4 regions of the Streptomyces sp. NBC_00386 genome follow, and region 2 is predicted to be linked to each of the others. Evidence: riboswitches for the same ligand, from Rfam matches in the RefSeq annotation. Region 2 holds a riboswitch; each other region holds the start of a gene.
What was found. A riboswitch is a leader RNA that binds a small molecule or an ion and turns the genes downstream of it on or off. The one in region 2 is predicted to bind S-adenosylmethionine.

Region 1: another riboswitch for S-adenosylmethionine. It lies ahead of thrC (threonine synthase); the one in region 2 lies ahead of OG780_RS29830 (aminotransferase class V-fold PLP-dependent enzyme).
Region 3: another riboswitch for S-adenosylmethionine. It lies ahead of OG780_RS41195 (ABC transporter substrate-binding protein); the one in region 2 lies ahead of OG780_RS29830 (aminotransferase class V-fold PLP-dependent enzyme).
Region 4: another riboswitch for S-adenosylmethionine. It lies ahead of OG780_RS44780 (putative leader peptide); the one in region 2 lies ahead of OG780_RS29830 (aminotransferase class V-fold PLP-dependent enzyme).

Annotation. Positions count from the first base shown of each region.
Region 1 covers NZ_CP107950.1:5,291,830-5,299,353, forward strand. Annotated here, with positions in the region: gene OG780_RS23370 (alpha,alpha-trehalose-phosphate synthase (UDP-forming)) at 1-1,052, opposite strand, end outside; gene OG780_RS23375 (glucosyl-3-phosphoglycerate synthase) at 1,131-2,075, opposite strand; SAM riboswitch class I at 2,281-2,437, shown strand; gene thrC (threonine synthase) at 2,453-3,751, shown strand; gene OG780_RS23385 (MoaD/ThiS family protein) at 3,748-4,023, shown strand; gene OG780_RS23390 (cold-shock protein) at 4,465-4,668, shown strand; gene groL (chaperonin GroEL) at 5,064-6,689, shown strand; gene OG780_RS23400 (NADH:flavin oxidoreductase) at 6,977-7,524, shown strand, end outside.
Region 2 covers NZ_CP107950.1:6,799,687-6,807,210, reverse strand. Annotated here, with positions in the region: gene OG780_RS29840 (rhomboid family intramembrane serine protease) at 1-107, shown strand, start outside; gene OG780_RS29835 (Lrp/AsnC family transcriptional regulator) at 149-430, shown strand; gene OG780_RS29830 (aminotransferase class V-fold PLP-dependent enzyme) at 470-1,846, opposite strand; SAM riboswitch class IV at 2,040-2,156, opposite strand; gene trpD (anthranilate phosphoribosyltransferase) at 2,242-3,306, opposite strand; gene qcrB (cytochrome bc1 complex cytochrome b subunit) at 3,477-5,117, opposite strand; gene qcrA (cytochrome bc1 complex Rieske iron-sulfur subunit) at 5,114-6,190, opposite strand; gene qcrC (cytochrome bc1 complex diheme cytochrome c subunit) at 6,187-6,996, opposite strand; gene ctaE (aa3-type cytochrome oxidase subunit III) at 7,061-7,524, opposite strand, start outside.
Region 3 covers NZ_CP107950.1:9,411,515-9,419,038, forward strand. Annotated here, with positions in the region: gene OG780_RS41180 (dipeptide ABC transporter ATP-binding protein) at 1-1,347, opposite strand, end outside; gene OG780_RS41185 (ABC transporter permease) at 1,329-2,252, opposite strand; gene OG780_RS41190 (ABC transporter permease) at 2,249-3,208, opposite strand; gene OG780_RS41195 (ABC transporter substrate-binding protein) at 3,212-4,831, opposite strand; SAM riboswitch class IV at 5,242-5,355, opposite strand; gene OG780_RS41200 (sulfite oxidase) at 5,906-7,180, shown strand; gene OG780_RS41205 (cytochrome P450) at 7,203-7,524, opposite strand, start outside.
Region 4 covers NZ_CP107950.1:9,095,463-9,102,986, forward strand. Annotated here, with positions in the region: gene OG780_RS39800 (acyltransferase family protein) at 1-529, opposite strand, end outside; gene OG780_RS39805 (hypothetical protein) at 934-1,224, shown strand; gene OG780_RS39810 (glutathione S-transferase C-terminal domain-containing protein) at 1,321-2,112, opposite strand; gene OG780_RS44780 (putative leader peptide) at 2,224-2,289, opposite strand; SAM riboswitch class IV at 2,326-2,470, opposite strand; gene OG780_RS39815 (hypothetical protein) at 2,628-2,762, shown strand; gene OG780_RS39820 (amino acid ABC transporter permease) at 2,958-3,962, shown strand; gene OG780_RS39825 (amino acid ABC transporter ATP-binding protein) at 3,959-4,858, shown strand; gene OG780_RS39830 (transporter substrate-binding domain-containing protein) at 5,009-6,034, shown strand; gene OG780_RS39835 (GNAT family N-acetyltransferase) at 6,125-6,934, shown strand; gene OG780_RS39840 (putative leader peptide) at 7,039-7,152, shown strand; gene OG780_RS39845 (LLM class flavin-dependent oxidoreductase) at 7,226-7,524, shown strand, end outside.

The DNA.
Region 1 (7,524 bases), 1.5 Mb from region 2:
TCGGCGACGCGCTGCACCTCGGCCGTGTAGTCCCGGTAGACCGCGAGGTCCTGCCGCGAGGGGTAGGCGAACGCCACGTGGACGACCCGCTCGCGCCACTCGGGGTGGTCGTCGAGCAGCTGCCGGTACGCCAGCAGCCCCCGCACGATGTTCTTGGACAGCTCGGTCCGGTCGACGCGCACGATCGTCCTGCGGCCGGCGCCGATCTCCTCGCGCAGCGCGGCCATCCGTTCCTCGACGTCCGCCCGGTGCGAGCGCTCGCGCAGGAACTCGGCGTCCGCGCCGAGGCCGTGCACACCGACGAGGGTCCGACCGGGCGGGGAGCCGTCGAGGTGCTCGATCTCCGGCCGGTCCTCCGGGGACGAGGCCACCCGGTACCGCTCCGGGGCGGCCGTCTCCACGCAGCGCGTGAAGGCCGTCGCCCACCGCCGGGTCAGGAACGCCACGCGGTCAGCGCCGAGCATGCCGTCCAGCAGTTCCGCGCGGATGTCGTCGGGGAGCATCCGGAAGTAGTCCTCGGGCGCCCACGGGGTGTGGGAGAAGTGGCCGATGCGCAGGTCGGGGCGCAGTTCGCGGAGCATCCCGGGCACGAGGCACAGGTGGTAGTCCTGGACCAGTACGGCCGCGCCCTCGGCCGCCTCCTCGGCCAGCGCCTCGGCGAAGGCCCGGTTGTAGGTCCGGTACGACTCCCACTGGCGCCGGAACTCCGCGTCGAAGACCGGCTCCAGCGGGGTCTGGTAGAGCAGGTGGTGGACGAACCACAGCACGGAGTTGGCGATGCCGTTGTACGCGTCGGCGTGGACCTCGGCGTCGATGGCCAGCATCCGTACGCCGTCCTCGCCGACCCCGCGCCGGACCGCCTCCCGGTCGCCGTCGCCGAGGGCCGAGCACACCCACAGGGCGCCCGCGTCCGGCCCGATCGCCGAGAGTCCCGAGACGAGGCCGCCGCCGCCGCGTCTGGCGTGCAGCGAGTCGTCCTCCCGTACCTCGTAGGTGACCGGGCCGCGGTTGGAGGCGACCAGAATCCTGTGGGCACCATGCGTTGAAGCCATGCCTCGAAACCTAGCCCCGTGTCGAAACGCTCAAACGCGCCCCTTCGGCCGTATGTGATCGCGGCCGTCAGGGCCGGTCTACGCGGCCCTGCGCCGCTGGTACTCGGAGATTTCGCTCATCGGCGGCCTTTCCTCGGTGTCCACCGAGTACGTGCGCGGCTGGAAACCGTCCCGGCCACGCTCGAACTGGGTGAGGGCGGGGCGGATCAGGTGACCGCGGGCCAGCCGGAGCTGCGCGGTGCGGTAGATCGCGGCGGCCATGCGGCCGAGTGCCTGGCCGTCCTGGTGGCGGTGCTTGCGCACCCCGACGTCCACCTGGGCGAGGGCGTCCAGGCCCACCAGGTGCAGGGCGTCGACCAGCATGCCGAGTTCGACGCCGTAGCCGACGGGGAAGGGGAGCTGTTCGAGCAGCGAGCGGCGTGCCGCGTACTCGCCGCCGAGCGGCTGGACGAAGCCCGCGAGCTGCGGCCAGTGCATGTTCAGCAGGGGGCGGGCCATCAGCTCGGTGACCCGGCCGCCCTGTCCCGAGGCGCCGCCCAGCGGGCGGTCGTACATGGCCTTGACCAGGTCGACGCCGGGATCGGTGAGTAGCGGGCCCACGATCCCGGAGACGAAGTCGGACGAGAACTCCTTGAGGTCCGCGTCGATGAAACAGACGATGTCCCCGCTCGTGACGAGGAGCGACCGCCACAGCACCTCGCCCTTGCCGGGCACGGCCGGGATCCGCGGGAGGATGTCGTCGCGGTGCACGACCCTCGCGCCCGCGGCGGCGGCGACCGCGGAGGTGCGGTCGGTCGAGCCGGAGTCGACGACGACGATCTCGTCGACGAGGGGCACCTGCTGCATCAGGTCGTGGCGGATGATCGCGACGATCTCGCCGACCGTCTCCTCCTCGTTGAGCGCGGGCAGCACGACACTGACCGTCGATCCCGTGATGCGTTTCGCGGCCATGATCTTGTGGAGCGGGCGGTCGGTCACGGACCAGGAGCGTGTGCTCAGCCAGCTTTCGACGTCCTTCAGCACGGTCTGCGGCTCCTCACTGTCTGATCACACGCTCTCATCGGCGTGCCCGCTGCGGCCAGCGGCAGATCGATTGCCGTCGTCTCGCGGTTCGGACGACTATCTCAACTGTCCTGGCCTTCGGTTACAGTCTTGAACAACGCGGATGACCATCGCATGTCCTGGATCGTCGGTACGTATCGCGTTCAACAGTTCAACAATCAAATACCGCTCATCCAGAGGGGCAGAGGGATACGGCCCGATGAAGCCCCGGCAACCCTCCAGCCGGTCTCGTACCGATCGATGTCGATCGCGTCGCGAGGCTCCCGGCTCGGGAAGGTGCCAAATCCGTCTCACGGCGAAGTGCGTCGTGAGGAAGATGAGGAAAGGGCCTCGCCTCCATGGCTGCGCAGACAGTTGCAAGTACCACGAACTCCGCCGAAGCGGTGGACCTCGGCCCGGCCGCGGCGCTCTCCTGCCGCGAATGCGGGCACCGCGTCCCGCTCGGCCCGGTCTTCGCCTGCGAGGAGTGTTTCGGCCCGCTGGAGATCGCCTACGACTTCTCGGCCTACGAGACCGAAGAACTCCGCAAGCGCATCGAAGCGGGACCCGCGAACATCTGGCGCTACGCGCCGCTGCTGCCCGTCCCCGCGGACGTGGCGGACAAGCCCAACATCAACCCCGGCTGGACCAAGCTCGTGCAGGCCGACAACCTGGCCCGTGAGCTCGGTGTCGACGCCGGAAAGCTCTTCGTCAAGGACGACTCCGGCAACCCGACGCACTCCTTCAAGGACCGCGTCGTCGCCCAGGCCATCGAAGCGGCCCGCGTCTTCGGCTTCACCACCCTCTCCTGCTCCTCCACGGGCAACCTCGCCGGCGCCGTGGGCGCCGCGGCGGCCCGCGCCGGCTTCCGTTCCTGCGTGTTCATCCCGCACGACCTGGAGCAGGGCAAGGTCGTCATGGCCGCGGTCTACGGCGGCGAGCTCGTCGGCATCCAGGGCAACTACGACGACGTGAACCGCTTCTGCTCCGAGCTGATCGGCGACCCGGCCGGCGAGGGCTGGGGCTTCGTCAACGTCAACCTGCGGCCCTACTACGCCGAGGGCTCCAAGACCCTGGCGTACGAGATCTGCGAGCAGCTCGGCTGGAAGCTCCCCGACCAGCTCGTCGTGCCGATCGCCTCCGGCTCCCAGCTCACGAAGATCGACAAGGGCCTGCAGGAGCTGATCAAGCTCGGGCTCGTCGAGGACAGGCCCTACAAGATCTTCGGCGCCCAGGCCGAGGGCTGCTCCCCGGTGTCCGTCGCCTACAAGGCCGGCCACGACGTCGTACGGCCGCAGAAGCCGGACACCATCGCCAAGTCGCTCGCCATCGGCAACCCCGCGGACGGGCCGTACGTGCTCGACATCGCGCGGCGCACCGGCGGTGCCGTGGAGGACGTGAACGACGAGCAGATCGTCGACGCGATCAAGCTGCTCGCGCGCACCGAGGGCATCTTCGCGGAGACGGCCGGCGGCGTGACCGTCGGCGTCACCCGCAAGCTGATCGAGAACGGTCTCCTCGACCCGACCCTCACCACGGTCGTGCTGAACACCGGCGACGGCCTCAAGACCCTGGACGCGGTGGCCTCGGACACCGGGCTGACCGCGACCATCCGCCCGAACCTCGACTCCTTCCGAGAGGCTGGCCTCGCATCATGAGCGTCAACGTCCGCATCCCCACCATCCTGCGCACCTACACCGGTGGCGCCGCCGAGGTGACGGCCGAGGGCACGACCCTCGCCGAGGTCATCAGCGACCTGGAGAAGAACCACACGGGCATCGCCGCGCGCGTCCTGGACGACCAGGGCAAGCTGCGCCGCTTCGTCAACGTGTACGTCAACGACGACGACGTTCGCTTCGAGCAGGGCCTGGAGACGGCGACTCCGGACGGTGTGGGCGTCTCGATCATTCCGGCCGTCGCCGGAGGCTGATCGTTACCCTCGGTAATGCCGAACACAGTGCGTTCACATAATTGCCCCCTCCGTAAGACAAACGGAGGGGGCAATTCTGTAGGGTTGAGCGCGCTAGAGTTGGGGAAGCCGCTCCAATTTGGATGTTGGTTTCATGCCGGACGCATATGAGTGAGCGTTCGCGGGCCGACAAGAAGTAGCCAAACTGGCTCGCCTTTTTGGGCATTTTATGGCATTTGCGGGGCCCGACTTGCCCCGAATCCTTGCGCATTCTCCGCATATCATTGATCGGCCATGCCCAGAATTCTCGTCCGATTGACCTGTTGCAGAGGGCAGTTGGACAGATACATTCAGCCGCGGTCGACGCGTTCCGGCGCACACCCCCAACCGTTGGGGGGTGAGGTCTGACCCGGATCCGCGAAGTGTGGATCTGTGCAAGGGCCAGTAATAGGGGAGTTAGGCATGGCTCAGGGCACCGTCAAGTGGTTCAACGCGGAGAAGGGGTACGGCTTCATCGCGGTCGACGGTGGTGCGGACGTCTTCGTGCACTACAGCGCGATTCAGATGGACGGCTACCGCACCCTTGAAGAGGGTCAGCGAGTGGAGTTCGAAATCTCGCAGGGCCAGAAGGGTCCGCAGGCGGACATGGTCAAACTCGCCGTCTGATCGGGCGCGAACGACCACCGACGCAACTCACATACGAGGGGCCCGCATCCCACAGGGATGCGGGCCCCTCGTACGTCCCCGGCCACCTCCGGCCGTCCTCCGCTTGTCCTGCGCGCGCCCGCGAGCGTGCCCGTGCGGGGCCGCGCGAGGGCCGCCCTCCAGGGCGCGCGTGGAGGTCGCCCATCGGCCCCGTTTTCGTGAGAGGCGCTTGCACTCGCAGTGGTCGAGTGCTAATCATTGGCGTTAGCACTCTCCCAGTGAGAGTGACAGAACTTGGATCGGGTCAGCGAGGCCCGCGGGCCTGTGGGGCAAGGAACCACAAGGCTTGCAGGCCGTCCGTCGCGGGCGCGGGCACGATCCGGAGCAATCCACCCCGTCCGGGAGGACCACTTCACATGGCCAAGATCATCGCGTTCAACGAGGAGGCACGGCGCGGTCTCGAGCGCGGGATGAACCAGCTCGCTGACGCCGTCAAGGTCACCCTCGGCCCCAAGGGCCGTAACGTCGTCCTCGAGAAGAAGTGGGGCGCCCCCACGATCACCAACGATGGTGTTTCCATCGCCAAGGAGATCGAGCTCGAGGACCCGTACGAGAAGATCGGCGCCGAGCTGGTCAAGGAAGTCGCCAAGAAGACGGACGACGTCGCCGGCGACGGTACGACCACGGCGACCGTGCTGGCCCAGGCGCTCGTGCGCGAGGGTCTGCGCAACGTCGCCGCCGGCGCCAACCCGATGGCCCTCAAGCGCGGTATCGAGAAGGCCGTCGAGGCCGTCTCCGGTGCCCTGCTGGAGCAGGCGAAGGATGTCGAGACCAAGGAGCAGATCGCTTCGACGGCCTCCATCTCCGCCGCCGACACCCAGATCGGCGAGCTCATCGCCGAGGCGATGGACAAGGTCGGCAAGGAAGGCGTCATCACCGTCGAGGAGTCCCAGACCTTCGGTCTGGAGCTGGAGCTCACCGAGGGTATGCGCTTCGACAAGGGCTACATCTCGGCGTACTTCGCCACCGACATGGAGCGTATGGAGGCCGTCCTCGACGACCCGTACATCCTGATCGCGAACTCCAAGATCGCGAACGTGAAGGACCTGCTCCCGCTCCTGGAGAAGGTCATGCAGGGCGGCAAGCCGCTGCTGATCATCGCCGAGGACGTCGAGGGCGAGGCCCTGTCGACCCTGGTCGTCAACAAGATCCGTGGCACCTTCAAGTCCGTCGCCGTCAAGGCTCCGGGCTTCGGTGACCGCCGCAAGGCCATGCTCGGCGACATCGCCATCCTCACGGGCGGCGAGGTCATCTCCGAGGAGGTCGGCCTCAAGCTGGAGAACGCGGGTCTGGACCTGCTGGGCCGCGCCCGCAAGGTCGTCATCACCAAGGACGAGACCACGATCGTCGACGGGTCCGGCTCCGCCGACCAGGTCGCCGGCCGTGTGAACCAGATCCGTGCCGAGATCGAGAACTCGGACTCGGACTACGACCGCGAGAAGCTCCAGGAGCGTCTGGCGAAGCTGGCCGGCGGCGTGGCCGTCATCAAGGCCGGTGCCGCCACCGAGGTCGAGCTCAAGGAGCGCAAGCACCGCATCGAGGACGCCGTTCGCAACGCGAAGGCGGCTGTCGAGGAGGGCATCGTCGCCGGTGGTGGCGTGGCCCTGCTCCAGGCTTCCTCGGTCTTCGAGAAGCTCGAGCTCACGGGTGACGAGGCGACCGGCGCCAACGCCGTGCGTCTCGCCCTGGAGGCCCCGCTCAAGCAGATCGCCGTCAACGGTGGTCTCGAGGGTGGCGTCATCGTCGAGAAGGTGCGCAACCTGCCCGTCGGCCACGGCCTGAACGCCGCGACCGGTGAGTACGTCGACATGATCGCCGAAGGCATCATCGACCCGGCGAAGGTGACCCGTTCCGCTCTGCAGAACGCCGCCTCCATCGCCGCGCTGTTCCTGACCACCGAGGCCGTCATCGCCGACAAGCCGGAGAAGGCCGCTGCCGGCGGCGCTCCGGGCGGCATGCCGGGCGGTGACATGGACTTCTGATCGACCCCGGTCGATCAACCGTCCTGACGTTCCGAGGGCGGCACCTTCCCGCAAGGGGGGTGCCGCCCTCGGGCGTTTCCCGGCCCGCCCCCGGACGGCTCCCGGGGGTACGCCGGGTCCACGACGTGGCCCGGATCACAGGGGTGGGAGCGGGTACGGCGGAATGCCCCGCCCGGTGCGGAGGTTGACGCTGACGAGCAGTTGATGCATGTGCACATACCGCACGGAATCTCCTGCTTCGCAGACCGCTCGACGTCATACCGACCACCTCTTCGAGGAGCCCCCACGTGACCGCTGACGCCGCGACCCGCGCAGCCGAGATCCTGTCCCGTCCCGTCTCGATCAACGGCCTGACCGTCCCGAACCGGATCGCCATGGCCCCGATGACCCGGATGTTCTCGCCGGGCGGTGTACCGGGGGAGGACGTCGTCGGCTACTACTCCCGCCGCGCCGCCGCGGGAGTCGGCCTGATCGTCACCGAAGGCACCTACGTCGGCCACGACTCGGCCGGACAGAGCGACGCGGTGCCGCGCTTCCACGGCGAGGACCAGCTCGCCGGATGGACGAAGGTCGCCGACGCCGTGCACGCGGCGGGCGGCACGATCGTCCCGCAGCTCTGGCACATCGGCATGGTCCGCAAGGCGGGTGAGCCGCCCTTCACGGACGCCCCGCCCGTCGGCCCCTCCGGCCTCTACAAGGAGGGCGCCGAGGTCACCGGCAAGAGCATGACCCAGCAGGACCTCGACGACGTCATCGAGGCGTTCGCCAAGGCCGCCGCGGACGCCGAGCGCATCGGCTTCGACGGTGTCGAACTGCACGGCGCCCACGGCTACCT
Region 2 (7,524 bases):
TCGTCTACGCGTGGGCGCGGTTCCGGCCCCGAAGGCCGCTCGCGCCCGTTCGGGGGGTGCTGCCGGGGCCCCCGGTGGAGCGGCCGGGCCAGGTGGACCGCGAGTAGGGTGAGATCCCCAGCAGCGGCCCCTAGGGAGAGAACCAGCCGTGATCACCGCGATCGTCCTCATCAAGACCAGCGTGGACCGCATCCCCGAGATCGCCGAGTCGATCGCGTCGCTGGAGAGCGTCAGCGAGGTCTTCTCCGTCACGGGTACCTACGACCTGATCGCCATGGTCCGGGTCCAGGCCCACGACGACCTGGCGGACGTCATCCCCGGCAGGATCAGCAAGATCCCGGGCGTCGAGGCGACGGACACCCACGTGGCGTTCCGTACGTACTCCCAGCACGACCTGGAGGCGGCGTTCGCGATCGGTCTCGACTCCTGACCGACGCGGCACCGCCTCCGGGCGAAGCCGCCGTGGGCGTCAGACCGCCGGGACGCAGCGGCCGTCCTCGGTGCGGTACTGCCAGCGCGCGCCGTCCCTGACGAGCTCGCGCACCGCGCGGACGAAGCGCTCGACGTGCTCGTCGGGGGTACCGGCGCCGAAGCTGACGCGGATGGCGTTGAGGGACTTCTCCCCGGGCGCCGCCTCGGGGGCTCCGCACTCCCCCTGGGTCTCCGGGGCACTGCCGAGCAGCGTGCGGACGAGCGGGTGTGCGCAGAAGAGGCCGTCGCGGACGCCGATGCCGTACTCGGCGGAGAGCGCGGCCGCGAAGTGCGAGCTGTTCCAGCCCTCGACGACGAAGGAGATGACGCCGACCCGCGGGGCGTCGTCGCCGAAGAGGGAGAGGACCCGGACCTCGGGGACCTCGGCGAGGCCCGCGCGGACGGTACGGATCAGGTGCCGCTCACGGGCGAGAAGGCTGTCGAAGCCCTCCTCGGTGAGCGCCTTGCAGGCCGAGGCGATCGCGTAGGCCCCGATGACGTTCGGCGAGCCGGCCTCGTGCCGGGCGGCGCTGTCGTGCCACTCCACGTCCACGCCGCCGTCCGCGCGCCGGGTGACCTTGCGGCTGGCCCCGCCGCCCGCGAGGTACGGGTCGGCCTCGCGCAGCCAGTCGGAGCGGCCCGCGAGGACACCGGAGCCGAACGGCGCGTACAGCTTGTGCCCGGAGAAGGCGACCCAGTCGACGTCGAGGTCCTGGACCGACACCGGGTGGTGCGGGGCGAGCTGCGCGGCGTCGAGGACGATGCGGGCGCCGTGGGCGTGCGCGGCGGCGGCCAGCTCCCGCACCGGCCACAGCTCCCCGGTGACGTTCGAGGCGCCGGTGACGCAGACCAGGGCCGGTCCGTAGCCCCCTTCAATGGACACAGTGCGGGCGGCGAGGGCGTGCTCCAGGGTGTCGACGGCCTCGCCCGGGGTCCGCGGGGCGTTCAGGTACGTCACCCGGGCGTCGCGCCAGGGCAGCAGGGAGGCGTGGTGCTCGGTCTCGAAGACGAAGACCTGGCAGTCGGCCGGGAGCGCGGCGGCGAGCAGGTTGAGCGAGTCGGTGGTGGAGCGGGTGAAGACCACCTGGTCACCGGCGCGGCAGTCGAGGAACTCCTCGACGGTCCTGCGGGCGTTCTCGAAGAGGTCGGTGGAGAGCTGCGAGAGGTAGCCGGCGCCCCGGTGGACGCTGCCGTAGTAGGGCGCGTACGCGGCCACGTCGTCCCACACCCGCTGGAGGGCGGGCGCGCTGGCGGCGTAGTCGAGGGCCGCGTAGGTCACCTCGCCGCCGGTGACGAGCGGGACGGTGACATCCCGGCCCAGAACGGCCAGGGGGGCACAAACGGTCTGGTCGGCGGCAACGGTGGAGACAGACATGGCGAGCTCCTGTGAGAGGCATGCGGGATCACCGCGCGAGCCGGCCGCCCGGAGGCAGGGCTGGGCTCGGCGCGGGAAAAGGTGAAAAGGGTGTGCGGAGGCGGGGCTCTACGCCCTACCGCATTCGCTTGCTCACAGAAGGCTCCCTCGAACGACCAGGACCCCTGGTTGCGTCCGCCCGGAGGGCGGGAGGGGTCCGCGCTTGCCGTAGGCCTCGCTGCCTACGACCTGGTCTTCACCCGGGGCACCCCGCCACGGACGGAGGGTTGCCGGACAGCCGGCCGGGGCCTGATGGCTGTCACTCATGACCTGGTACAGCATCTTGCCAGAGGATCTTCCACGCGCAAGGCGCAGTCCGGATTCTGGACTGCGCCTCGCTCCGTGTCACCGGTGGATCAGGCGTTGCTGGCGGCCACCCAGCGCTCCAGGGTGCGCTTCGCGGCGCCGGAGTCGATCGACTCGACCGCCTTCTCCATTCCGTCGCGGAGCTGGTCCGCGAGCGGTGCGCCGGTCGGCGACAGGGCCACCAGGGCCGCCGCCGAGTTCAGCAGGACCGCGTCCCGTACGGGCCCCCGCTCGCCGTCCAGGACGCGCCGGGCGACCTCCGCGTTGTACGAGGCGTCGGCGCCGCGCAAGGCCTCCACCGGGACGATGTCGAGCCCGACGTCGCGGGGGTCGAAGCGCTCCTCGGTGACCTTGCCGTCGCGGACCACCCAGACGTGGGAGCCCGCGGTGGTGGTCAGCTCGTCGAGGCCGTCGTCGCCGCGGAAGACGAGCGAGGAGTTGCCGCGCTCGGCGAACACGCCCGCCACGATCGGCGCCATCCGGGGATCGGCGACGCCGACCGCCTGGGCCTTCACGCGCGCCGGGTTGGTCAGCGGCCCGAGCACGTTGAAGGTGGTCCGGATGCCCAACTGGCCGCGGGCCGCCGCCACATGACGCAGCGCCGGGTGGAACTTGACCGCGAAGCAGAACGTGATCCCGGCCTCCTCGGCCACCTCGGCCACCCGCTTCACCGGCAGTTGGAGATTGACCCCGAGCTTCTCCAGGACGTCCGACGCGCCGGACGCGGAGGACGCGGCCCGGTTGCCGTGCTTGACGACCTTGGCGCCGGTACCGGCCACCACGATCGAGGACATCGTGGAGATGTTGACGGTCTTCGCGCCGTCGCCGCCCGTTCCGACGATGTCGACGGTGTGTCCGGGCACCTCGATGACATTGGCGTGCTCGTACATCGCCCGGACGAGTCCGGTGATCTCCTGGACGGTCTCGCCCTTGGCCCGCAGGGCCACCACGAACCCGGCGATCTGCGCGTCGGTCGCCTCGCCGCGCATGATGCGGTCCATCGCCCAGGCCGTGTCGTCCGCGCTCTGGTCGCGGCCTTCGAGCAGGCCGTTCAGTACCGCGGGCCAGGAACGGCCCGCCGCGGTGTCGCCTCCAGCGGGGTTCACAGCGCTCATGGTCGCTCCTGGGTTCGTGGGTCACTCTGTCGCGGGTGACACGGGTCGTGGGTGACGCGGAGTGGATCGCCCCGCACCACCGGGTGAGTCCACCCTATCCAGCCCGGAGGACGGCAAAGAGCCCCGTCCATGTCATGGACGGGGCTCCAGCCGTGGCGAACAGCCGGGGATCAGTGGTGGCCGTGGCCGCTCGTGATCTCCTTGTACTCCTCGACGGTGGGCTTGGGGATCTGGCCTTCCTCCCCGTAGAAGCCCTGGCTCATCTTGGCGCGCAGCTTCTGCGTGCCCGAGACCTTGCGCTCGACACCGTTCTCGTCGACCGTCGGGCCGATCTCGGCCGGCTTGTACTGCTCGTGCGCGGTGAGCGTGTGCAGCGCGTCCTGGCTGAGCGGCTCGTGGACCTCGATGAACTCACCGTGCGGCAGGCGCTTGATGATGCCCGACTCGCGGCCGTGCAGCACCTTGTCCCGGTCCCGGCGCTGGAGGCCGAGGCAGATCCGCTTGGTGGCGATGAAGGTGAGCACCGGCACGACGAAGAACGCGATGCGCACGAACCAGGTGATCGAGTTGATCGCCAGGTGGAAGTGCGTGGCCCAGATGTCGTTGCCGCCGCCGACGAGCAGGACGAAGTACCAGCTGATCCAGGCGGCACCGAACGCGGTCCGGGTCGGGACGTTGCGCGGGCGGTCCAGGATGTGGTGCTCGCGCTTGTCCCCGGTGACCCAGGACTCGATGAACGGGTAGACCGCGATCGCGACCAGGACCAGCGGGAAGATCACCAGCGGGATGAACACGCCCAGGACGAGCGTGTGACCCCAGAGGTTGATCTCCCAGCCCGGCATGACACGGATCAGGCCTTCGGAGAAGCCCATGTACCAGTCGGGCTGGGCGCCCGTGGACACCATGTCCGGACGGTACGGACCCATGGCCCAGATCGGGTTGATCGAGGCGATCGCCGCGATGACCGCGATGACGCCGAAGACCAGGAAGAAGAAGCCTCCGGCCTTGGCCATGTAGACCGGCAGCAGCGGCATGCCGACGACGTTGTTGTTCGTCTTGCCAGGGCCCGCGAACTGCGTGTGCTTGTGGTAGAAGACCAGGATCAGGTGGCCCACCACGAGGCCGAGCATGATGCCCGGCAGCAGCAGCACGTGCACCGAGTAGAAGCGGGCAACGAAGTCGCCGCCCGGGAACTCGCCGCCGAACAGGAAGAACGACAGGTACGTGCCCACGATCGGCACGGACAGGACCGCGCCCTCCATGAAGCGGACACCGGTGCCGGAGAGCAGGTCGTCCGGGAGCGAGTAACCGGTGAATCCGGTGAACATGCCGAGGACGAACAGCAGGAATCCGAAGACCCAGTTGACCTCACGCGGCTTGCGGAACGCACCCGTGAAGAACACGCGCATCATGTGCACGAACATGCCGGCGAGGAAGATCAGCGCGGCCCAGTGGTGGATCTGACGGATCAGCAGGCCACCGCGCACATCGAAGGAGATGTGCATGGTCGAGTTGAACGCCTCGGACATCAGCTGGCCCTGCAGCGGGATGTAGCTGCCGTGGTACTCCACCTCGTTCATCGACGGGTGGAAGAACAGGGTCAGGTACACACCCGTGAGGATGATGATGATGAAGCTGTAGAGGCAGACCTCACCCAACATGAACGACCAGTGGTCGGGGAAGATCTTGCGCATGTTGGACTTGGCCAGGGAATAGATCCCGAGACGGCCGTCGGCCCAGTCGGCCACCCGCTCACCGGCGGGTGCCTTCTCGCGCGAGGAGCGCGAGTCGGAGGTGGTGGTAGTGCTCATCCGCGCTCCCAGAATGCAGGACCGACGGGCTCCTGGAAGTCGCTGAGCGCCTCGAGGTAGCCCTCAGCGTTCACGCCGATCTGCAGCTGCGGCAGGGCGTGACCCGCCGGGCCGAAGATGACCCGGGCACCGTCGGAGAGGTCGAAGGTGGACTGGTGGCACGGGCACAGCGCGTGGTGCGTCTGCTGCTCGTACAGGGAGATCGGGCAGCCGACGTGGGTGCAGATCTTCGAGTACGCCACGATGCCCTGGTAGGACCACTCGAGTTCCTGCTTGTCCTTGATGTCCTCCGGCTGGAGCCGGATGATCATCAGGGCCGCCTTGGCGATCTCCTTCTGGAAGTCCTCGTCGTGCTCCTCCAGGCCCTCGGGCTTGGCGAAGGTGAGCGAACCGACGGCCAGGTCCGAAGGACGCAGCGGCTCGTTCGTGTTCATGTTGACGAGGAGCTTGCCCTTGGACCACAGCGTGTGGCGCAGCTTCGTGCCGGGCAGCGGACCGAGGTCGCGCAGCAGCATGACGCCGGAGAGCGGGAACAGGGCCAGCGCGCCGAACATCGTGTTGCGGATCAGCTTGCGACGGCCGAGCGCGGACTCCTTGGCGCCTTCCTTGAAGTCGGCCAGGACCTTGGCCTTGACCGCGGGCTCCGCCTCGATCGGGTGACGCTCGTCGGCGATCTCCACGTCGGACATCAGGGTGCGGGCCCAGTGGACCGCGCCCGCGCCGATCGCGAACAGCGCCACGCCGAGGCACATGCCCAGCGCGAAGTTCAGCGCGCTGATGTGCCCGAGCGGGAACACGTAGACCGACTTGTCGTTCGGGATCGCCACGTAGGAGGCGATGAAGCCGACGGTGGCCACCATCGACAGCACGAACAGCATGGCGACCAGACGCTCGGACCGCCTTGCGGCCCGCTCGTCGATGTCCTGGATGCGGTGCTCGTGGGGCGGCAGCCCCGGGTCCGCGAACGGGTTCTGCTCGTCCGCGACGGCTACCGGACCGTGACCGTGACCGGCGTGGTCGTCGGAGGCCCGCTCGGCGGGCACGTTCTCTTCTGGAATGTCTTGGCTACTCATGACTTCTTGGCCTTTGCGGTCCGAGCGGCGACCCAGACGGCGACGGCGACCAGGGTTCCGAGACCGAAGACCCAGCCGAACAGGCCCTCGCTGACCGGCCCGAGGCCGCCCAGCTCAAGACCGCCCGGGCTCTCGGTGTCGTCACCGTTGACCGCGTCGAGGTACGCGATGATGTCCTGCTTGTTCTTCTCCGTCAGCGTGGTGTCGGGGAAGGACGGCATGTTCTGCGGGCCCGTCTGCATGGCCTCGTAGATGTGCTTCGGGTCGACACCCTCCAGGCTCGGCGCGAACTTGCCGTGCGTCAGCGCGCCGCCCTTGCCGGTGAAGTTGTGGCACTGGGCGCAGTTGGTACGGAAGAGTTCACCGCCCTTGGCGATGTCCGCGCCCTCGGGGCTGACCTGGTTCTTGGTCGGGATCACGGGGCCGGCGCCGAGCGAGGCGATGTAGGCCGCCATCTGGTCGATCTCGGCCTGCGTGTAGATCACCTTCTTGCGCGGGATCTGAGCGCCCGGCTGCTGGGCCGGCATACGGCCGGTGCCGACCTGGAAGTCGACCGCCGCGGCGCCCACACCCACCAGGCTGGGACCGTCGGAGCTGCCCTGACCGCCGGTTCCGTGGCAGCTTGCGCAGCCCACGGAGTACAGCTTCTGGCCCTCGGTGATCCCGAGGGACTGGGCGGTTTCGTCGGCCTGCGCCTTGCCCGCGGGTGCGAACGCGGCGTACAGCCCCCCGGTGGCCGCCAGCGCGAGGAGTAGGACGACGACCGCCGCCAGCGGATGGCGTCGTCGTGCGGAGAGCTTTTTCACGGATTACCCCGGTGTCAGGATCTTCTGCGTCGGTGCTTCTGGATGTTTCGGGCGGTGGGCCCGATTACTTGATCAGGTAGATCGTGGCGAAAAGGCCGATCCAGACGACATCGACGAAGTGCCAGTAGTAGGACACGACGATGGCGGCGGTCGCCTGCTCGTGAGTGAACCTCCGAGCCGCGTAGGTGCGACCGAGGACCAGCAGGAAGGCGATGAGTCCGCCCGTCACATGCAGTCCGTGGAAGCCGGTGGTCAGGTAGAACACCGAGCCGTACGGGTCGGAGGAGAGCGAGAGCCCGTCCTTCTTGACCAGTTCGGTGTACTCGAAGACCTGACCGCCGATGAAGATCGCACCCATGATGAAGGTGACGATGAACCACATCCGGAGCTTCTTCACGTCCCCGCGCTCGGCGGCGAAGACGCCGAGCTGGCAGGTCAGGGAGGAGAGCACCAGGATCGTGGTGTTCGTCGCCGAGAACGGAAGGTTCAGGCTGGACGCCATTTCCTTCCAGTGATCCGGCCCGGTCA
Region 3 (7,524 bases), 2.6 Mb from region 2:
CCCGCCGGACAGCTCCGCCGGCCGGCGTTCCAGTACGGCCGCCGGAAGCGCCACCCGGTCGAGCAGTTCGCGGGCCCGCGCGAGCCGCGAGGCACGGTCGCCGACCTTGAAGGCACGCAGCGGCTCGGTGATCACCTCACCGATGGGGAAACGCGGATCGAGGGACGCGTACGGGTTCTGGTAGACGAGTTGGGCACGGCGGCGCAGCACCCTGGCACGGGCAGCCCCGGCGGTGGTGACGTCGATGCCGTCGAACAGGACCTGCCCGGCGGTCGCGTCGGCGAGCCGGAGCACCAGCCGGGCGGTGGTGGACTTGCCCGAGCCCGACTCACCCACCAGGGCGAGGGTCTGCCCGTGATGGACGGCGAAGCTGACGTCGTCGACCGCGCGCAGGGTCCGGGGTCCGTCCGCGGTGCGAGGCAGCCGGAACTCCTTGACCAGGTTGCGCGCTTCCACCAGAGGAACCGTGTCCGCCGCGGCCACGGCCGCGGACGGGCGGCGGCGAGCCGTGGTCATGCTCGGGGCGCTCGCCAGCAGATGCCGGGTGTACGCGTCCTGGGGATCGGCGAGGACGTCACGGGTGGCTCCCGCCTCCACCACCCGGCCCCGCGCCATGACCACCAGCCGCTGCGCCCGTTCGGCGGCGACCCCGAGGTCGTGGGTCACCAGCAGGATCGCCGTGCCCGACTCCTCGGCCAGGCGCTGGAGATGATCGAGGATGACCCGCTGCACGGTGACGTCGAGCGCGCTGGTCGGCTCGTCGGCGATGATCAGTTCGGGTCGCGCGGCGATCGCGACGGCGATCAAGGCGCGTTGCCGCATGCCCCCGGAGAGTTCGTGCGGGTACTGCCGGGCCCGGACGGCGGCGTCGGGCAGTCCGGCCCGGTCCAGAACGGCGAGCGCCTCGACGGCGGCCGAGCGGCGGTTCGCCAGACCGTGGATGCGCAGCACCTCCGCGACCTGTTCGCCGATCCGCTTGACCGGGTTGAGCGACACGGTCGGGTCCTGCGGGACCAGCCCGATCCGTGCCCCGCGTACGGTGCGCAGTTCCGCCTCCGACAGCGTGGCCAGGTCGTGCCGGCCGAAGCGCACCGAGCCCGCGTCGATGACGCCGTTGTCCGGGAGGAGACGGGTGATCGCGTGCGCGGTCGTGCTCTTGCCGGAGCCGGACTCACCGACCACCGCGGTCACCTGCCCCGGCCACACGTCGAGGTCCACGCCCCGGACGGCCGCCACGCCGCCACCGCCGCGGGTGCGGTACGAGACGGACAGGCCGCGGATCTCCAGCAGTGGTGTGGTCATGTCCTCACCGTTCTCGGCTTCGTCGGTCATCGCTGCCGGGACCATTCGCCGTCCAGGGCCCTCGCGACGCGGTTGGTGGCCAGTACGGTCGCGGCGATCGCCAGTCCGGGCAGCGCGGTCAGCCACCAGGCGTTGGCCAGGTAGTTGCGGCCTTCGGAGATCAACGTGCCCCACTCCGGGGCCGGCGGGGGAGCGCCGTACCCGAGGAAGCTCAGCGCCGACACGGCCAGGATGGAGGCGCCGAAGTCGAGCGTGGCCAGGACGATCACCGGGCCCGCGGCGTTGGGCAGCACATGCCGGCCCAGCACCGAGTACCAGCGGGCCCCGCAGGAGCGCGACGCCTCGACGAACACCGCCTGACGCACCCGGAGCACCTCGGCGCGGGCGACGCGGGCGAAGGAGGCGACACTGGCGATGCCGACCGCGACGGCCACCTTCACCGTCCCGTATCCCAGCGCGGTCACCAGGGCCAGCGACAGGAACAGCGCGGGGATGGCGAGCAGGACGTCGACGAAGCGCATCAGCACGTCGTCCACCCAGCGGCCGACGAACCCGGCGACCACGCCGAGCAGGCCGCCCACCACGAACGCCACCAGCACCGCGATCAGCGTGGCCTTCAGGGACAACTGTGCGCCGTGCACCACCCGGGAGAACACATCGCGCCCCAGCTCGTCCGTGCCGAACCAGTGCGCGCCGCTCGGGCCGCGGAAGTTCTGCGCCGGTACCCCTGTCAGCGGATCGCGAGAAGTGAACAGCTGCGGCCGGAACGAGGCCAGCACCACCAGCACGAGGACGCCGATCGACAGCAGCAGACCAGGGCGGCGCAGCAGGAACCGCAGCACCCGCCGTACGCGGACGCGGCGCCCTGGTGCGGGATCCTGCGGTGGTCCCACCGGCCGAACGAGACCGAGCGCGGTCTCGGCGGGGTCGTCGACAAGACTCTGGCTCATGCGATGCGCGCCCTTCTGTCCGAGGCCACCACGATCCGGGGGTCGAGCAGCGGATAGACCAGGTCGACGACGAGGTTCGTCGTCACGAAGATCAGTGCGCCGAACGCCACCACCCCCTGGACCACCGGGATGTCCTGGGCCGTGACGGCCGCCGCGGTCACGCGGCCCAGGCCGTCACGGGAGAACACCGTCTCGACGACGACCGAACCGGCGATCAGCTGCCCCACCAGCAGTCCGGCGACCGTCAGCGCCGGCAGGGAGGCGTTGCGCAGCGCGTGCCGCAGATGGACCCGCCAGCGGCCCGCGCCCTTCGCGCGGGCGGTCTCCACATACGGCTGGTCGAGCGCGGTGAGCAGACTCTTGGCCAGCACCTGCGCGATCAGGGCGCCGGTCGGGACCGCGAGGGTCAGCGCCGGCAGCACCAGCCCCTTCGGCCCGTCGTTGCCGAACGCGGGGAACCAGCGCAGCCGGAAGGAGAACGCCTCGACGAGCAGGAGCCCCACCCAGAACGTCGGGACGGACACTCCCAGCGGCGGCAGCGACAGCAGCAGCTGCCGCAGCCAGCGGCGTGTGGTGTACGTGGCCGTCACCGCCAGCCCGCCGCCGAGGACCACCGCGAACAGCAGCGCCGAAGCCGTCAGTTGGAGGGTCTGGGGCAGCGCGTCGGCCAGTGTCGAGGCGACCGGGCGGCCGGTGGCGACCGAGTCGCCGAAGTCCCCGCGCACCGCCCGGCCGAGATACTCGGCGTACTGCGTGAGCACCGGCTTGTCGAAGCCGTACTCGTGCCGCAGGGCGGCGATCTGCCGGGGATCGACCTGCCCCGAGTCCATTCCGGCACCGGCCATCGCGGTGACCGGGTCGCCCGGCAGGTAGTCCAGCACCAGGAACGACACGGTGTACGCCGCCCACAGCACCCCGACCGCCTGCGCGAGCCGTTTGAGCACGTAGCCGCGCACGGGTCAGCCGATCCAGGTGTCGTGCAACTGGATCCGGCTGGAGGCGTCGAAGGCGAGGCTGTGCACCTTCGTGGACAGGCCGAGCTGGGTCTGCAGCTCCACCACCGGCACGTTGTAGGCGTCGCGCACGATCGACTGCTGTGCCTGGGCCACCAGTTCGCTGCGCCCCGCCGGGTCGGTGGTCGCGGCCTGCGCGGACAGGGTCCTGTCCAGGCCGCTCGCCGGAACGCGGTAGAAGTTGGCCAGCTTCGTGGAGAAGGAGCTGCGCAGGATGTCGGGGTCGGCGCGGGTGATGTTCCCCCATGTCGCGTCGAATTCGCCCGACTGCTGTGTCGGTGTCAGCTGGGTGAGCTGGAGCTGCTTGAGGGTCACCTGAACTCCCACAGCCTTCAGCTGCTGCTGTATCAGCTCCAACGCGGGCTGATTGGTCGCCGCGTTGGGAACCCAGTCGATGGTCAGGCTCAGCTTCTTGCCGCCCTTGGTGCGCGTGCCGTCGCCGCCCGCCTTCCAACCGGCCTCGTCCAGAAGGGACTTCGCCTTGGCCGCGTCGAAGGCCAGATCCGGGGCGAGGCTGGTGTAGTCGGGCGTGGTGTGTGCGAGGACGCTGGTCGCCGCCCGGGTGCCGGTGGGGAAGACGGTGTCGGCGATCTGCTTGCGGTCGATGGCGGACAGGATCGCCCGGCGGACCCTGGCATCTTTCAGGAGGGGCCGCGCGTTGTTGAAGCCGAGTCCGAAGACGATGCCGGGGTTGGCCCGCCTCTGGAGGGTGACCTGGCCGCCCTTGAGCGCCGCCTCGTCGGCCCGGCCCACACTGCCGATCGCGTCCACCTGGCCGGACCGGAGACTGCCGGCGCGCACGCCCGCTTCCGGCACGACCTTGAACACGAGCTCGTCCAGGTACGCCTCGCCCTTCTTGTTCCACCGTGAGGAACCCCAGGCGTAGCCGCGGCGCTTGGCCAGGGTGATCGACTGGTTCTGCACGTACCGCTTCAGCACGAAGGGTCCGGATCCGATCACCCCGTCACTGCACTTCTGCTGCGGTGACCTCTTCGCGCTCGCCGACGACTCGATCCCCAGGGAATGCGTGGAAGTCGCCTGCAGGAACTGGGCGTTGGGCTGCTGGAAGGTGACCTTGACGGTGAGCGGGTCGACCACCGTGGTGCTCTTGGCGCCGCTCAGGTAGCCCTCGGCAAGGGTCCCCAGGACACCGAGACGCGGCACCGCGTCGAAGTTGTCCTTGACCACCTGGGCGGTCAGCGGGGACCCGTCGCTGAAGGTGACACCCGAGCGCAGGTGGAAGGTGAAGGCGGTCGCGTCCGCACTGATGTCCCAGCTCTTCGCCAGCCACGGCACGATCTTGCCGGTCCTGGGGTCCTGGTCCGTCAGCGAGTCCACGACCTGGCGCACCGAGTAGATCGTGTCGTTGCTGCCGACCTGCTGGGGATCCACACAGCCGGCGTCCGACCCCACGGCGAAGGTCAGGGTTCCGCCGGAACGCGGCTTGCCGTCACCGGCGCCGGAGCCGCCGGTGTCCGACCCGCAGGCCGTCAGCAGCACACTGGTGGTGAGAAGGGCGGTGAGCGCCGCCCATCGGGGAGATCTGAAATCCGGAAGTGCACTCACGGAGGGTTCTCCTCATTGTGTCGCCAGGCACGGGACACCGCGCGGGGCACGGCCACGCACAGGCGTGCGGGCCCGGTCGGCGCGGTGCCGTGACGGGGGAAATGTCCTGCGGACAGGGGCCGGGCGGAAGGTGGATCCGAAGGATCAGCAGGAGCAGGAGGAGGCGGGACCCGGACGGGGACGCATACCCCGATCACTGGTCACGGACGGGGCCCTCGGCGGGCAAGCCCGTCAGCGCTCCGCTGCGGAAAGGGCCGTCAGGCCTGACAGAAGCAGCTGGTCGAGCGCTTCAGATCGATGTGGCGTCGGCGCGCCAGCCGGGAGAACACCATGGCGACGGAGAAGGAGGCACGAGGGTCACCACTGTGTCGCATAACGGTCCTCCCCCCATCTCCGGCCCCGGTCATGGGGCCACGCGCTTGCGCGGATCGTCGCTGATCCCGCCGGGCTTTCACCTGGAGCACCCCACCGCGCGGGAGGGTTGCCGGTCAGCAAGCCAGGGCTTGACGCTGACACTCGATGCCGTTCGTGATCGTACGGAGCGGTTCTGACGTACGTCAATGGCGGCACCGGACTCCGCCGGGGAGCACGGGCCGGCCGCCGTCATGTCAGGGACACGAGGCCGGCCGCGGTCGTGTCGGGCGACACGGGCGTCGGTCGCCGTCACGTGGGGGACACAGGCCGGTCGCCGTCACGGCGGGGAGAGTCGGCGTTCAGGAATTGACACCATCGCGCCGGCCCGCCGGTCAGGTGCGGGGCCGACGGGTCGCGGCCGCCACGCCAACCGACCTGCCTGGACGCCCGGTTCACCGGCACGAATGCTCCGTTGACGCCTTCCGCCCCGTGTGCTTTCATCCCGCCATGCCGATGTCGGAGCCGCTGACCCGCCGCCGCGCCGTGGACCTCGTCCGCGTCGCCGCCGCGCTGTGTCGGACGACCGGCTGATCACGCGCTTCCGCGAACTTCCGCTCCGTACAAGCCGGTTGAGCCCATACCGGTCGACCTCGCGCATACCCGTGCCGACTTGTGCCGAGCCCTCTCGTTCCTCTCGCCCCGTTATGACGAGGACCCGCCATGCCTTCGCTCACCCCCGCAGGTCGCCGCTACGAAACCGAGTACGACCGCCGCAGGCTGCGCCAGTGGCTCGCAGGTGAGGCCAGAGCCGAAGGGGTCACCCGCCGTCGGCTGCTCACCCTGCTCACCGCTGCCGCCGCCGGAACCGCACTCGGCACCCCCCAGCCCGCCCACGCCGCCGACAGACCGATCGTCAAGCCGCTGCCCGCCGAGTGGTTCATCGAGCGCGGCACCAACGCCGAGACCCGGTGGGAGGCGCTGCGCGGAACCGGTCACCACACCCCCAACGAACTGTTCTTCGTGCGCAATCACACCGCCACACCCGTCCTGAATGCCGACGACTGGCGGCTGCGGCTGTGGGGGAGCGGGTTGCGCGGCAACCACGGCGAGGACCGTCCGGTGGAGTTCGGGTACGACGATCTGCGCGCGCTGCCGGCCGTCACCCGGACCGCGTTCGTCGAATGCGCAGGGAACGGCCGCTCCTACTACACGACGCAACAGGGGGAGACGGTCACCGGCACCGCGTGGACCCTGGGAGCGATCGGCGTCGCACGCTGGCGCGGGGTGCGGCTGGGTGACGTGCTGCGCAGGGCAGGGCTGTCCCCCCGCGCCGTGGACGTGCAGCCGCGCGGTCTGGACGCCGAGTACGTCAGCGGCGGCGAGAGTCTGGGGCGGGTACGACGTCCGCTGCCGCTGGCCAAGGCCCTGGACGACGTACTGCTCGCGTACGAGATGAACGGCGAGCCGCTTCCGTACGACCACGGTCATCCGGTGCGGGTGTTGGTGCCCTCCTGGGTGGGGATCGCGTCGATCAAGTGGGTCGGCGACATCGAAGTGTCCGCACAGCCGCTCTACTCGCCCTGGAACACCACCTTCTACCGGCTGTTCGGCCCCGCCTACCCCGAGGGCGGGAGCGCTCCGCTGACCCGGCAGGCCACGAAGAGCGCCTTCGAGCTGGCGAGCGGGGCCACGTTCACGGCCGGAAACAGGCACGTCCTGCACGGACGGTCATGGTCGGGGGCGGGAGGCGTCGCCAAGGTCGACGTCAGTACGGACGGCGGTGCCAACTGGCGGCCCGCCCGGCTGCACGACCGGCCCCAGTCCGGCACCTGGACCCGGTGGTCCCTCGGCTGGCGGCCCGACACACCCGGCGCCACCCACCTGCTGGCGCGCGCCACGGACACAGCCGGCCGGACCCAGCCGGACACCGCCGTACCGAACGCACAGGGGTACCTGTTCGGCGCGGTGGTACGGCATCCGGTCAGCGTGGTGTGACAGCAGGCACTCCGCCGTCCCCTCACACCGACCCGTGGGGCAGCACGGGCAGTGCGGCCAGACGGCGGTGCAGATAGCCGCCGCCCCAGGCCAGTTCGTTCAGCGGCACAGCCGGCTCCAGCCGTTGCCAGCGGCCGAGGACGACGGTCAGGGCCACCGTGAGCTCCAGGCGGGCCAGTGCCGATCCGGGACAGTAGTGCGGGCCCAGACCGAACGTGAGATGACGGCCGGCGGTGCTGCGGTCCGGGTCCAGTGTGCCGGGGTCGGCATGGCAGCGCGGGTCGTGGTTGGCCGCCGCCACGGAGAGCAGGACTCCGCTGCCCGCCGGAATGACCGTGTCCCCG
Region 4 (7,524 bases), 2.3 Mb from region 2:
CGACGACCAGCAGGTAGAACGCCAGCTCGTACGACAGCGTCCACAGGACGAGGACGACACTCGGCGTCCCCAGCAGTTCCTGGAGCAGGGTGACGTGCGCGACGGCCACCGTGACGGGATTCCGCCCGTCGAAGCGAGCCCCCAGGTGCGCGACGCCCAGCAGATCCAGCGCGAGGACCGAGCCCACCACGGCGGCCCACAGCGGGTAGACGCGAAAGGCCCGCCCGATCCAGAAGGTCCTCACACAGCCCCGGCGCTCGAGCGAGGCGGGGATGACGTAGCCGCTCACCAGGAAGAACACCATGACGCCGTACCGGCCGATGTTCAGCTGGGGCATCAGCTGCTCACGGAACTCCGCCATGAAGGCGTACGACGAGTGGTCGACCGCCACGAGGAGCGCGGCGATCCCGCGCAGGGCGTCCAGCCAGCCCAGCCGTGGGGGACCGGCGGAGCCGCCGGACGCGGGTGGACCTGACGCCGGGGACGGCCGGTGTGAGGGCGGCCGGGGAACGGGAGGTGCGGGTTCCATGGAGGTGCCTGCCTGGACCGGGTCCTGTGGGGTGACGGGTGCGCCGGGCCGGCCGGGAAGCGGGCACGGAGGGCGGGGCGGCCCGGTCCGCGATTCGCCGGCGCTCGGCTCGCGAGGCCCTGGAATCCACATCGAAGTGCGGACACGCCGCTGCGCGGTACGGGACACGCCCTGAGGAGACGGCTTTCGCCGGGATTGGCTACGCGCCGGTCGGTCGCGTGTTCCCGCTACGCGTAGGCCGATCGGGTCGAGGAGCCCGCCGCATGATCCGGACAACAGGTCCGCAGGCGTTGCCCGGCGTCGTCGGCTTCACGGGGACGCAGGGCTTGGTCCGGCTTCTGGGCGGCCGGGGGAGGAGAGTCGCGGCGGCGAGAGGTGGCATCGGGCATGCGTCGTATCCGGGGATGGGACAGAGTGATGCCATGGGCCGCCTGTGGATGACCTGGTCGCTCGAGGGTGTCGGATCGGCCGGCCAGAACGTCGCGGACGTCGAGGCGGCCTGCCGTGCCCTGATCGGCTCCGTGGAGCGGTCCCGGCGTGCCTTCGAGGTACCGGAGCCGTGGGAGGAACTCCGCGAGTCGGCGCTGCTCCTCCAGGAGCAGATTATGGGACCGGGGCGCGAGGTCCTGGAACAGGGCCGGCACTGGGCCTCCACCCTGAGGGGCGTGAGCATTCTGCTGGTTCCGCGCGAGTGATCCGCGCGGCCGCCGGGCCGGTGTTTCCGGCCCGGCGCTCGCCGTCCGCGCGAGTCACCGTCCGCCTGCCCGGCAGGCCCGGTTCCGGCGGGAGCGTCAGACGTCCGCCGACAGGGGCACCGCATCACTCCCGTGCCGGAAGGCGGGGTGATCGCCGAGACGGCGTACGTAGTCCCGGAGCCGGGGACGCGAGCGGAGGGCGTCGCAGGGGCCCAGCCCGGTCAGAGCCGTCCATACGTCCACGTCCGCCGCCGTGAGGGAGTCGCCCAACACGTAGGGCTTCGCGGCGAGTTGACAGTCCAACAGTTCCAGGGCCGCCGCTAGTTCCGAGGACGGGGCGGACGGGGTGACATCGCGGTCCAGCAGATCGCGGAGGGCTTCGATGTCGGCGGCGAGGGACGGAGGGCAGAGCGCGGAGGGGCTCGTCGTGGTGTGACCGGAGAACAGTCCGGCCAGATCGCGGAGGATGGCGGGCGGGTGGTTGCTGACGATGCGTCCGCTCCACCGGTCGCACAGGGCGGGAGCGGTGAGCGGTCCGTCGAAGTGGTACTCGGTGGCCTCGTAGGCGCGGCGCAGTGAGGCGAAGGCGTCGGGTGTCCGCGCGGGGTCCGCCAGGAGTGTGGTGGCGACCGAGTCCCGAAGGCCGAGCAGTTCGAGGGTGATGGCGATACGCAGCGAGAACGGACAACTCCGCGACAGATACAGCTCGTAGCGGTGTGGAGCCGGGTAGAAGCCGCCGGCGAGACCGACACCGATGCGGCTGTCGACGCGGTGGGGGAGGACGGACGGTGTCGCCGTCGGCTGGAGGCGAAGGGCCGAGGGGAACGAAACCTGCTCACAGGGGCGTGCGTTGGCAGTGCTGGACGTGCGCGAAGCTGTCTCGGGCATGACTCTCCCTGGGGGAAGAAGGAAGCCACCGCCGCTTTGTGGGCACCGGCGGCCGAATGCGGATTGACTGCGCTGGTCGCACCGGTCCGGATCGCACGGACCGGCAGCGGATCAGTAAGCGCTGGAGACACGCAACAGATCGATGTGCAGGCGCCTCGTCAAGCCGTTCCTTGGCATTCCCACCGGTCCCGACTCCGGGGCTCGCGAGACGCGAGACCGCTCTTGTCCCGCCGCACCGGCGGGACCCGGTCGTCACCCGGGGCACCCCGTCGCGGTGGAAGGGTTGCCTGTCAGCGGGCCGGGGCCGATGACCACCGGAGCGGGCGAACCCGCACCGTGGGCGCTGACAATCGTGACCGTCCATGCCAGTCTCGGTGCGCTCTGTTGTGCCGTCAAGGAGGCCGCACGTGCGGTCTCACCTGGTGGTCACCCGCATTGACATTGTTTTCGGGGCGGGCCTAACCTGCGGCCCACTACAGGATGCCTTTTCGGCCGGAGTAGAAATGGTGACGGCGATGCACACAGCTGACGGGACGGCCGCATGGCGGCGCCTCGGCCGCGATGTGCTGTGCGCCGACCGCTCCGTGGACCTGCTGCGCGTCAACAGCGCCCTCTGTACGGGCATGTGTCGCTCCCTCAGCCGAGGCTGACCGCCCCTTCGGGTCTTTGACGACCAGGGGCTGACGGCTCTTCGAGTTTTCGACGACCACCGCTGTCGCGATGTGTCCTTTCCCGTTCAGCCCCCGTTCCACGTGTGCCCGTGCCTCGCCGCGTACTGAGCCGTCCCGCTCGGCGTGGCGCTGCCGCTCCGTGGTCCGGGGTGTCCGAATCCGCTGGAGCTCTCCATGAGTCAACCTTCCGGCAGCGCTGTGTCCTTCGGATCAGCGGCGCCCGCAGAGGCGATCCCCCGTACCGACCTCCCCGCCGCACCCAAGCCTCTGGCGGCCCAACGAGTCCTTCCGCTCCGGCGTCCCGGCCGCTGGATCATCACGGCCGTCGTACTCGTGCTGGCCGCCCAGATCGCCCACGGCCTGGTGACCAACCCCTTCTACCAGTGGGATCGGTTCCAGTACTGGTTCTTCCGCCCCACCATTCTCGACGGCCTTCTCATCACCCTCGAAGTGGCCCTCTACAGCGCCGTGTTGGGCCTTCTCGGCGGTATCGTGCTGGCTCTGGCCAGGCTCTCCCGGAGCCCGGTGCTGCGCGCGGTGAGCTGGGTCTACACCTGGCTGTTCCGATCGGTGCCGCTGATCGTGGTCCTGCTGTTCCTCTACAACTTCAGCGCGCTGTACCAGACGTTGAGCGTGGGCGTTCCGTTCGGGCCGGCCTTCTTCACCTTCGACGAGTCCCGCCTGGCCACCGACATGGCCGTCGCCGTCGTAGGACTGAGCCTGAACGAAGCGGCGTACGCCTCCGAAGTGGTACGCGGCGGCGTTCTCTCCGTCGACCAGGGCCAGCACGAGGCGGCCTCCGCCCTGGGGCTGCCGAAGCGGTACCAGTTCGCGAAGATCGTCTTCCCGCAGGCACTGCGCTCCATCACCCCCAACTACGTGAACCAGTTGATCGGCCTGATCAAGGGCACCTCGCTGGTCTTCTACGTGTCCCTGCTGGACCTGTTCGGCTCCGTGCAGAGCATGGGCAGCACCTACCCCGGCGACATCGTGCCGCTGCTCCTCGTGGCCACCGCCTGGTACCTGATCCTCACCAGCGTCGTGTCCGTCATCCAGTTCTACGTCGAGCGGTACTACTCGCGGGGCGCGCTGCGCACCCTGCCGCCGACCCCGTTGCAGAAGGCGCGGAACGCTCTGCGTGACGTGCGGGCCCGGTTCCGGAGGGAGACGGCGATATGAGCGGCGAGACGCATCTGACGACAGTGAGGACTCGGACGGCCCCGGCCGCCGACGCGGCGGAAGTCGCGTCGACCGCCTCCGCCCGGGCGGCGGACGCCACCGCGACCGCCGAGAGCGCCGGAGCGCTCCAGGTCGAGCCGGCCGCGGTCGAGGTGCACGATGTGCACAAGTGGTACGGAGCCCAACGGGTTCTGGACGGTGTGGAGTTGACCGTGCGGCCCGGTGAGGTGACGGTCGTCCTCGGTCCGTCCGGCTCCGGGAAGTCCACCCTCCTGCGGGTGATCAACCATCTGGAGAAGCCCGAGATCGGCCATGTGAGCCTGAACGGTGAGCTCATCGGCGTACGCAGGCACGGCGACCGTCTCAAGGAGCTGAGCGAGCGGGCCATCCTGGCCCAGCGCAGCCGGATCGGGTTCGTGTTCCAGAACTTCAACCTCTTCCCGCACCTGACCGTGCTGGACAACGTGGCCGCCGCTCCCGTGGCGACCGGGCGGCTGTCCAGGGCCGGGGCGCGGGACCTGGCCCGCGATCTGCTCGCCCGGGTGGGCCTGGCCGACAAGGCGGCCGCCTACCCCCGGCAACTGTCGGGCGGTCAGCAGCAGCGCGTGGCCATCGCCCGCGCGCTCGCCCTGCGGCCCGGAGTCATCCTCTTCGACGAACCGACGTCGGCGCTCGACCCCGAACTGGTCGGCGAGGTCCTCGCCGTCATCAAGGATCTGGCACACAGCGGCACCACGCTGGTCATCGTCACCCACGAGATCGGCTTCGCCCGCGAGATCGCCGACCGGGTGGTCTTCATGGACGGCGGCCGCATCGTCGAACAGGGCCCGCCCGAGCAGGTGTTGGACCATCCGCGAGAAGCGCGCACCAGAGAGTTCCTGAGCAAGGTGCTCTGACCGCTTCCTCTCGACGCGCAGCGAGACACCTCTCGCCGAGGTGCTCCTGCCTCACCGCCCCGACCCGCGGCGGGGCGGCTCTCCCCCGATTCGGCGGCCCGCAGGGACCGTTCCCCCACATCTCTCACCGCACACCCGATAAGGACAGCCATGCCCACCTTCAGCCTGAACCGCAAGGCCCTCCGCGGCGTCGCCGCCACCGCCGCCGTCGCCTCCCTCGCGGCCTCCCTCGCCGCGTGCGGGGGAGACAGCGACGCCGCCACCCGCACGCGGACCGACGCGGCCGGAACCGTGACCGTGGGCGCGCTCTCCAACGGGGCCGCCAAGGAGACCGTGCTGAAGGTCTCCGAGGTGAAGTCGATCAGCGATGAGCTGCCCAAGTCCGTAGCCGAGAGAGGCACGTTGGTCGTGGGGATCGGCGCACTGCCCGCAGGGTCCCCGCCCTTGAACTTCGTGGGACAGGACCAGAAGACGCTCACCGGCAGCGAACCCGACCTCGGCAAGCTGGTCGCCGCGGTCCTCGGGCTGAAGCCGGTCGTGAAGAACTCGACCTGGGAGAACCTGTTCGTCGGCGTCGACAGCGGCAAGGTGGACGTCGCCTTCTCCAACGTCACCGACACCGAGGAGCGCAAGAAGAAGTACGAGTTCGCCTCGTACCGGCAGGACAACCTCGCCTTCGAGGTCCTGAAGAAGAGCACGTGGAACTTCGACGGCGACTACCGGAACCTGGCCGGCCAGACCGTCGCGGTGGGTGCCGGCACCAACCAGGAGAAGATCCTGCTGGAGTGGAAGGCGAAGCTGGCCAAGGCGGGCAAGGCGTTCACCGTCAAGTACTACCAGGACAACAACGCCACGGCTCTGGCGCTGAACAGCGGGAAGATCGACTCCTTCTTCGGCCCCAACCCGGCTGTCGCCTACCGCGCCACCCAGAACGCCAAGTCCCCCCACCCGACCCGCAACGCGGGCCAGTTCTCCGGCGCGGGCGAGACGATCCAGGGCCTGATCGCGGCCACCGCGAAGAAGGACAGCGGGCTCGCGAAGCCGGTCGCCGATGCCATCAACTACCTGATCAAGAACGGCCAGTACGGCAAGTGGCTGGCCTCTTGGAACCTCTCCGACGAGGCGGTGGAGACCTCCCAGGTCAACCCGCCCGGCCTGCCGCTCGACAACTCCTGAAACCACCGTGCGCCCAAGGGACTTCGCCGTGCGCGGCGAAGTCCCGGGGCGCGTCCGGCCGCGTTCCAGATACGGAGAACCCGCACCGCCATGTCCACCAGCGTCCACCCCGTCCCCGTCCCCGTCCCCGTCCCCGTCCCCGTCCCTTCCCCGAGTCCGACCGCACCGCACGTCCTCGACAACGCGGCGTGGGCCGCGCTGACCGGTCCGCACGCCCACCTCGCCGAGCGCGTCGGCCGGGCCGCCCGCTATCCCACGGACATGTCCCCGTTCACCGCCCTCGACGACCCCGCCGACCCCCGCTCGTGGGACGACCTGGCCGCACTGGTCGGTCCCGGCGCGGTCACCCCCGTCACCGCGGTGCGGGCCGTGCCCGACGGCTGGACGATCGAACGCAGCGGCGACGGGGTTCAGTTGACCGCCACCACGCTGCACTCCGAGCCCGCGCCCGAAGCGGTACGGCTCGGCCCCGCCGACGTGCCCGAGATCCTCGGCCTGATCGCCCTCACCCGGCCGGGCCCCTTCCTGCCCCGTACCGTCGAACTCGGCACCTACCTGGGCATCCGGGAAGGCGGTCGCCTGATCGCCCTGGCCGGCGAGCGCCTGCGCCCGCCGGGCTGGACCGAGATCAGCGCGGTGTGCACGCACCCCGGCCACCGAGGCCGGGGCCTGGCCACCCGTCTCGTCCGCGCGGTCGCGGCGGGGATCAGGGAGCGCGGAGACATCCCCTTCCTGCACGCCGCCGCCGACAACACGAACGCGATCCGGCTCTATGAGTCGATCGGGTTCACCCTGCGCCGTCGCACGCGTTTCGTGCTCGTCCGCACACCCGGCGGACAGCAGTCGGTGCACGCCGGACAGGAAGAGGCCGGGCAGCCGGAAGAAAAGGCACACCCGTGAGGTTGGGACTGTTCACGACCGTGCGGCGCCCCGTCGGGGAACCGCGAGGGCCGGGCGGACGAGAGACCCGGGAGCACCGGGCCGAGAGGGCGGAGGTGAGGCACATGCGCCGCGTGTCCCGCCGCGTGCCGAGGCCGCTCGCACCCCGCCCCCTGCACCTGTACGGCCGGCCGCACATCGATCTGCAGCGGGTCGCCGGCGCGCTCTGTCGCCCCTGACCCGTCTCCACGCAGCCCCGCCCCGCTCGCCGGGGCGGGAATCCTCGTACGGCCGATCAGGAAGGCACCTCCCGTGTCCTCGTCACGCTCTCCCCTGCACCTCGCCGTCGCCCTCGACGGCGCCGGCTGGCACCCGGCCGCCTGGCGCGAACCGGTCGCCCGCCCCGGTGAACTGCTCACCGCCGCCTACTGGGCCGATCTGGTCACCGAGGCCGAGCACGGTCTGCTCGACTTCGTGACCATCGAGGACGCGCTCGGCCTCCAGTCCTCCTCGCCCGCGGAACCGGACGGCCGCACCGACCAGGTCCGCGGACGCCTGGACGCCGTCCTCATCGCCGCGCGGATCGCGCCACTGACCCGTCACATCGGCAT